Linked DNA regions of Leucothrix mucor DSM 2157. The protein of the gene in region 2 interacts with the protein of the main gene of each other region in a pairwise test. Links are inferred from orthologs where the notes say so. Each region holds a gene or a part of one and is shown on either strand. Other genes may lie near its edges.

What was found. Proteins that work in one complex are often made in the same cells at the same time.
Region 1: the proteins of odhB (region 2) and lpdA interact in binary tests that used the Escherichia coli proteins (3 or more experiments, as listed by UniProt). The link is inferred for Leucothrix mucor DSM 2157 from one-to-one orthologs.

What each region holds. Positions count from the first base shown.
Region 1 is NZ_ATTE01000001.1:1,924,773-1,928,296, reverse strand. What follows is about bases 504-3,376. They hold lpdA (dihydrolipoyl dehydrogenase), read right to left. Parts: upstream 2,889-3,376; coding sequence 1,119-2,888; downstream 504-1,118. Other genes in these bases: aceF (dihydrolipoyllysine-residue acetyltransferase), read right to left, coding at 2,898-3,376; LEUMU_RS0108540 (DUF924 family protein), read right to left, coding at 569-1,114. Also shown: LEUMU_RS0108545 (metallophosphoesterase), read right to left, coding at 1-494; more of aceF, read right to left, coding at 3,377-3,524. UniProt on the Escherichia coli protein: Lipoamide dehydrogenase is a component of the glycine cleavage system as well as of the alpha-ketoacid dehydrogenase complexes.
Region 2 is NZ_ATTE01000001.1:1,197,517-1,201,152, forward strand. The notes cover bases 271-3,255. They hold odhB (2-oxoglutarate dehydrogenase complex dihydrolipoyllysine-residue succinyltransferase), read right to left. Parts: upstream 2,363-3,255; coding sequence 1,178-2,362; downstream 271-1,177. Other genes in these bases: lpdA (dihydrolipoyl dehydrogenase), read right to left, coding at 271-1,165; aceK (bifunctional isocitrate dehydrogenase kinase/phosphatase), read left to right, coding at 2,758-3,255. Outside these bases: more of lpdA, read right to left, coding at 1-270; more of aceK, read left to right, coding at 3,256-3,636. UniProt on the Escherichia coli protein: E2 component of the 2-oxoglutarate dehydrogenase (OGDH) complex which catalyzes the second step in the conversion of 2-oxoglutarate to succinyl-CoA and CO(2).

The sequences.
Region 1 (3,524 bases), 730 kb from region 2 along the record:
GCATGCTGCTGTAGTTCCTCATCATCCTGTAAGCCTTTCACAAACGCCTTCCAGTCAAGTCCGATTGGAATATCGGCGTGTACAATACCAATTTGACCGGTTGCGGTCGTGATTTCAAAAGCCATTGGTAATTCGCTTAGCGCACTAATAATGGCTTTACGTTTGTCATCCTTAACCATCAGCCACCAAGCACCACCTGCGCGCTCAGTCCATGCTTTAAACACAGCTTCTGAGTCTTGCGATTGCAGTAATAGCTTTTCGTGATTCCCTTGCAGGGCATGAAACCAAGGTTGGCCTAAAAACTCGAGCACGCGCTCTGATTGCGGGCCACGGTCAACTAAGTCACCCACAGAGAAAAGGCGATCTTGCTCTGTATTAAAACCGACCTGAGCCATTAATTGTTCCAGTGTTTCAAACATGCCATGTAAGTCACCGATAACAAAGTCACGGCCGGCATGATTTTCCGGAAAATATTTAAATAAAGGTACAGGCATAGTTGAAGGGCGCCTTGTTGGTAAGGCTCTGTGAATCAGGTCGCTTAGAATAGCATAAAACCGCTTGATATCACTTATCCCGTAAAGGCTGATTTGGAGTTCAGGTATTCGATTTCGGCATCGCTACTGTCACGCCCAAGAATGGCGTTACGATGTGGGAAGCGACCATAGCGCTCTACAATCTCACGATGGTGTTTGGCAAAGCGAATATTGCCTTCTAATTCGGACGCTTCGAAGCGCTCGACAGATAGGTCCTGATCTTGCATATGCTCGCTATGCATTAGCGGCATATATAAAAAACTGAGTTGTTCTTTGGGTAGTTGCTGATCAAAGCCTTTTTCTATTGCGACTTTGGTCACTTGAACTGCGGCTTGCTCAGTACTGAAACTGGCAGGCTCTCCACGAAACATATTGAGTGGAAATTGATCCAGCACGATACACAAAGCAAGACAACCCTCAGGGCTGTCTTGCCAAGTATCCAGCTGACCATCAGCGGCAGCGCGCCAGAGTGATTCATAATTTTGGGTAATCAACGCGTCGATCTCGGGCGTTGATGAGAACCAATGAGATTTCATCGGTTCGCTATACCAAAATGTCAGAATACTCTCTGGCGTCTGCATGGGATCAACCTTTTTTCTTCGGTGCGTAAATATCCGTACAAGTCCCTTCAGCAACTTCCGCTGCGAAGTTTAAGGTCTCGGATAAGGTTGGGTGAGGGTGAATGGTTAGCCCGATATCGTGAGCATCTGCATTCATCTCAAGCGCCAGTACTGCCTCAGCAATCAGTTCGCCGGCATTGTTGCCCACGATACCGGCGCCGATTAAGTGACCGGTTTCCTTATCAAACAATACCTTGGTCATACCTTCGTTACGGCCACGGCTCAATGAGCGTCCGCTGGCTGCCCAAGGGAATACACCCTTAGTATAGGCAATCCCGTTGGCTTTGCACGACTCTTCACTTTCACCCATCCATGCAATTTCAGGATCGGTATAAGCAACAGAAGGAATAGTGCGAGCATCAAAGTAAGCCTTATGGCCTGCAATAACTTCTGCCGCAACCTTACCTTCGTGAGTGGCTTTGTGTGCCAGCATAGGCTGACCAACAATGTCACCGATCGCAAAGATGTGATCGACATTGGTACGCATCTGCTTGTCCACGCTGATAAAGCCACGCTCATCAACCTGTACGCCGGCTTTGTCTGCATCAATTGCCAAGCCATTCGGGCTACGACCAATTGCCACTAGAACCCGGTCAAAGGTTTCAGTTGCTGGCGCTTTATCACCTTCAAAATGACAGACTAAACCTGCTTCTGTTGGCTCAATGGCGGTCACTTTAGTGTTCAGGTAAATATTTTCATATTTAGCCTTAATGCGCTTTTCCAGTGGGCGAATCAAGTCACGATCCGGTCCCGGAATTAAGCCCGGCGATAATTCAACAACGGTGATCTTGGAGCCCAGTGCATCGTATACCGTGGCCATTTCCAGACCAATGATACCGCCACCAACCACCAGCATACGCTCAGGCACTTCTGCCAATTCCAGCGCGCCAGTGGAGTCGATTACGCGTGGGTCATCCCAAGGAATAAATGGCAACTTAGTGACTCGAGAACCCGCAGCGATAATGCAATTATCAAAGCTGATTACTTGAGAAGCGCCATCTTCATCGACCACGTTAATGGTATTGGCTGAAGTAAATTTACCGTAGCCTTTAACGATCGTGACTTTGCGTTGCTTAGCCAGACCTTTCAAACCACCGGTTAATTTACCCACCACATCATCTTTGTGCGCGCGCAGCTTGTCCAAGTCAATCTCTGGTTCGGAGAACGTCACACCCTGATGCCCAAATTCTGCGGCTTCATTGATGATTTCAGCGGTGTGCAGTAAGGCCTTGGATGGAATACAACCCACATTCAGACACACACCACCGATACTCTCGTAGCGCTCGATCATGATGACATTCTGGCCCAAATCGGCCGCGCGGAATGCTGCGGTGTAGCCGCCCGGGCCGGAGCCCAGAACGACTAACTGTGCATGCTGATCTGATTCACCTGAGAATGTGGCTGCCGTTGGCGCTGGCGCCGCAGCAGGTTCAGCTTTTGGGGCAGGTGCTGGCTCAGCAGCGGCTGCCGGAGCAGGCTCACTAGCCGCTGCAGCGCCAGATTCCAGTTTGAAAATCACACTGCCTTCTGCCACGGTATCGCCAACGTTTACCAATACTTCGGTAATTGTTCCGCTATCCGAGCAAGGGATTTCCATGGAGGCTTTATCAGACTCCACGGTAATCAGTGAATCTTCTGCTGCAACCACGTCACCGACGCCAACCAGTACTTCGATTACTTCTACGCCGTCAAAATCGCCGATATTCGGGACTTTAATTTCAATTTGCTGACTCATGAGATTCTCCTAAACCAGTAAACGGCGCACGTCGCTCAACATGCGGCATAAGTAAGTCGTGAACTGCGCACCAGCAACACCATCAATCACGCGATGGTCATACGATAATGACAATGGCAGGATTTGACGTGGCTGGAAGCTGCTGCCATCCCAGACTGGTGAAGTACGAGTGTTAGAAACACCCAGAATTGCCACTTCAGCGCCATTGATGATTGGCGTGTAAGCCGTTCCACCAATACCACCCAGACTAGAGATAGTGAAACAACCGCCTTGCATTTCAGCAGGCTTCAGTTTCTTGTTGCGCGCTTTACCAGCAAACTCACGAATTTCATTCGACAATTCAACCAAAGTCTTCTTGTCGGCATCCGTGATAACCGGAACCACCAAGCCATCTGGCGTATTCACCGCAATACCAATGTTGAAGTATTGCTTCATCACCAGATTTTCACCGGTTGAATCCAGCGAGCTGTTAAAGCGAGGGAAGGCCTTCATGCTGGCAACTACGGCTTTGATAATGAAAGCCAGCGGCGTAATTTTCACGCCTTCTTTCTCCATTTCCTTAGCCACTTGCTTGCGGAATGCTTCCATCTCGGTGATATCCGCTTCGTCAAATTGCGTGACGTGAGGGATGCTCAC
Region 2 (3,636 bases):
CAGCGAACGAGAAAGTACCTGACTTGTATGTCACGCCTTCTTCTTTCAGCTGCTCTTCCGTCTTGCCAGCCCATGCAATTTCAGGGTTGGTATAGATAACCCATGGAATCGCATCGTAGTGCATTTTAGACTGTTGTCCGGCAATGCGCTCAGCAGTTACAACGCCTTCTTCTTCAGCTTTGTGTGCCAGCATTGGGCCACGAACCACATCACCAATGGCGTATACGCCCGGAATGTTAGTTTCCAGATAGTCGTTAACGTTTACACGTCCGCGATCATCCATAGCCAAGCCAACTGATTCATCAGCGATGTTGTCGGTGTTAGGGCGACGGCCAACTGCAACAATTAAGCGATCAACAGTCACTGTCTGGTCGCCATCTTTGTCGCTGTACTCAAGGGTCAACTCGTTATCACCAACAACAGTGTTGTTGAGGCGTGCGCCTAACTTGATATCCAAACCTTGCTGTTTGAATTGCTTGTGAGCCTGCTTAGCAACCTGCTGATCAACCGCACCTAAGAAAGTATCCATCGCTTCCAGTACGACCACTTCGGAGCCAAGACGTCTCCAAACACTGCCCATCTCCAGACCGATAACACCGGCACCGATAACGCCTAAGCGCGCAGGAACAGTTTCCCAGTTCAGTGCACCTTCGTTATCCACAATGCGGTCATCCAGTAACTGCGCAGAAGGGATATTGATTGGGTTTGAACCCGTTGCAATGATTACGTTCTTAGCTGCGAATACTGACTCAGTACCATCGTGAGCGGTAACGCTAACTTTGTTTTCTGCCAGCAGCTTGCCGTGACCTTGCAGCCACTCAATCTTGTTCGCTTTAAACAGCTGAGCGATTCCGCCAGTCAGATCCGACACAATTTTATCTTTGCGTTGAATCATCTTCGGAAGATCCATGCTGACACCAGCAACATTGATTCCGTGGACATCTAAATGATGGCCAGCTTCTTCGTACTTCTCAGAGCTTTCCAGCAGTGCTTTGGATGGGATACAACCAACGTTCAAACAAGTACCACCCAGAGCAGGTGCGCCTTCTTTGTTGATCCACTTATCCACGCAGGCTGTTTTCAAGCCTAGCTGTGCGCAGCGGATGGCAGCAACATAGCCACCAGGTCCACCACCGATCACGATTACATCATAATTATCAGACATGCTTCGTTACCTTTAAACTTCCAACAGAATGCGGTTTGGATCTTCAACCAACTCTTTGATCGTCTTAAGGAACAATACTGCGCCTTTACCATCAATGATTCTATGATCATAAGAAAGAGCGATGTACATCATTGGACGGATAACCATCTCGTCATTCTCTACAACAACACGCTTAACGATGTTGTGCATACCCAGAATCGCACTTTGCGGTGGGTTAATGATTGGCGTAGACAGTAATGAGCCAAATGTTCCACCGTTAGTGATCGTGAATGTTCCACCACTTAGGTCGCTCATTTCCAGCTTGTTATCGCGTGCTTTGTTAGCGTATTCAACGATTGTGGACTCAACGCCCGCCATGCTCATCTTTTCAGTGTTACGCAGGATTGGAACGACCAAGCCACGTGGTGCTGAAACCGCGATTCCAATGTCACAGTAGCTGTGATAAACGATGTCGTCGCCGTCGATAGAGGCATTTACCTCAGGGAAGCGCTGCAGTGCAATACTCGCTGCTTTAACGAACAAAGACATGAAGCCCAGACGTGCGTCGTGAGTCTTTTCAAATTGATCTTTGTACTTAGTACGCATTTCCATCAGCGGCTGCATGTTGACTTCGTTGAAAGTCGTTAGCATGGCTGTAGATTGTGTCGCTTCCAACAGACGCTCTGCAATACGCTTACGCAGACGAGTCATTGGTACACGCTCTTCTACGCGCTCACCAACCGGTGCAGCAGTAGCAGCAGGAGTGGATGCTTTAGATGCGCCAGCAGCGGCAACGTCTTCTTTAAGAACACGGCCGTTTTTGCCGCTTCCGGATACGTCACCAGCAGACAGACCTTTTTCGTCCAGTGCTTTGCGTACCGCAGGGCTAGTTTGGCCAGCGCCAGATGCAGCAGCAGGCTCAGCCGCCGCAGGCGTTGCTTCGGTCGGTGCCGGTGCAGCTTCAGGAGCCGCAGCAACTGCGCCCGCCTTAATTGTTCCCAGTAACTGATCGCTGACAACAGTTGAATCTTCTGCTTCGACAATCGATTCCAGTACACCACTGCTAGGGGCTGGTACTTCCAGAACCACTTTGTCCGTTTCGATCTCTACGAGTGGTTCATCCTGTTCAACAGCATCCCCCGCCTGTTTAAACCATTTCACAACCAGTGCATCAGCAACTGATTCCGGCAATTGTGGGGTTTTGATCTCAACACTCATTTAAGTATATGCTCCTTGAGTAAAGGTAGGATGTTCTATCTCAGTTTCGGATAGTGATTTCAGCAATAGGCCACCAGTAAGCAGGTCGTGAAACTTGTGCTGACGCAGAATAATGGCACGTGATTTCAACGGTCAAAATTATACGCCGGCAAGTTTTGATAACTCACATTTAATCTCAATACTGTGTATCAAACACACTTATGCTTCTGTAATTAACGGTATTATTACTATACTTAATCATCACTATGATTGTTGCTTTTAACGCCGCGAGATATTATCACAGCTACCTAATAATGTGATAGTTTTCGGTATCTGTTTCATAACGGACCGGATTATTTTTAAGCCGGCAATAACGACGCGACGAGGTTTACTTGGAATCAACGCAGAGTCAGAGTGTGAACGTAAAGGAAATCGCCCAGGTCATCCTGGATGCGTTTAACAAGCACTATCGGATTTTTCTGGAGATTACCAAAGGGGCCAGACAGCGTTTTATTGATCAGGATTGGCAAGCCGACCGGGCCGCTTCTCAGCAGCGCATTAATCTATATTCACAACGTGTTGATGAAGCCTGTGATCAGTTAATGCAGCGTTTTAAGCTTGAGCAAATTGATAAGTCACTTTGGAAAGACGTCAAGCTCGCTTATGTCGCATTACTCTATGAGCACCGTCAGCCTGAACTGGCTGAAACCTTCTATAATTCTGTGTTCACTTGGTCTTTTACGCGCCGCTACTACAACAACGATAATATCTTCGTCCGTCCTTCTATTTCCACTCGCTATCTGACCGGTAGTCGACCCGCTTACACCAGCTACTATCCGACTAAAGCCAACCTTCAGGAGACCATCGAGGAGCTACTTGAATGCTTTGATATTGGTCTGCCTTTTGAGGACTTTAAACGGGACTCTTCGAGGCTTGCGGATCAGTTCAAGCATATTCTTAAAACTACTCGTAAGTACTCTGATTCATATCAGATTCAGGTACTGCGTCCTTTGTTGTATCGCAATAAAGCGGCCTACATTGTCGGGCGTGTTTTAACCGGTAGCCGCTACCGCCCATTCGTGATTCCGCTACTGCATAATGAGGATGGTAAAGTCTACGCTGATGCCTTGGTCTCGCATAACCGCGATATCACTAATCTGTTTAGTTTTGCTCGTGCTTATTTTATGGTGGATACGGGAGTACCGTCGGCAATTGTGAATTTCCTACAGCAGATTTTGCCGCATAAGACAGCTGCCGATCTTTACACCTCGATCGGTTTGCAAAAGCAGGGTAAA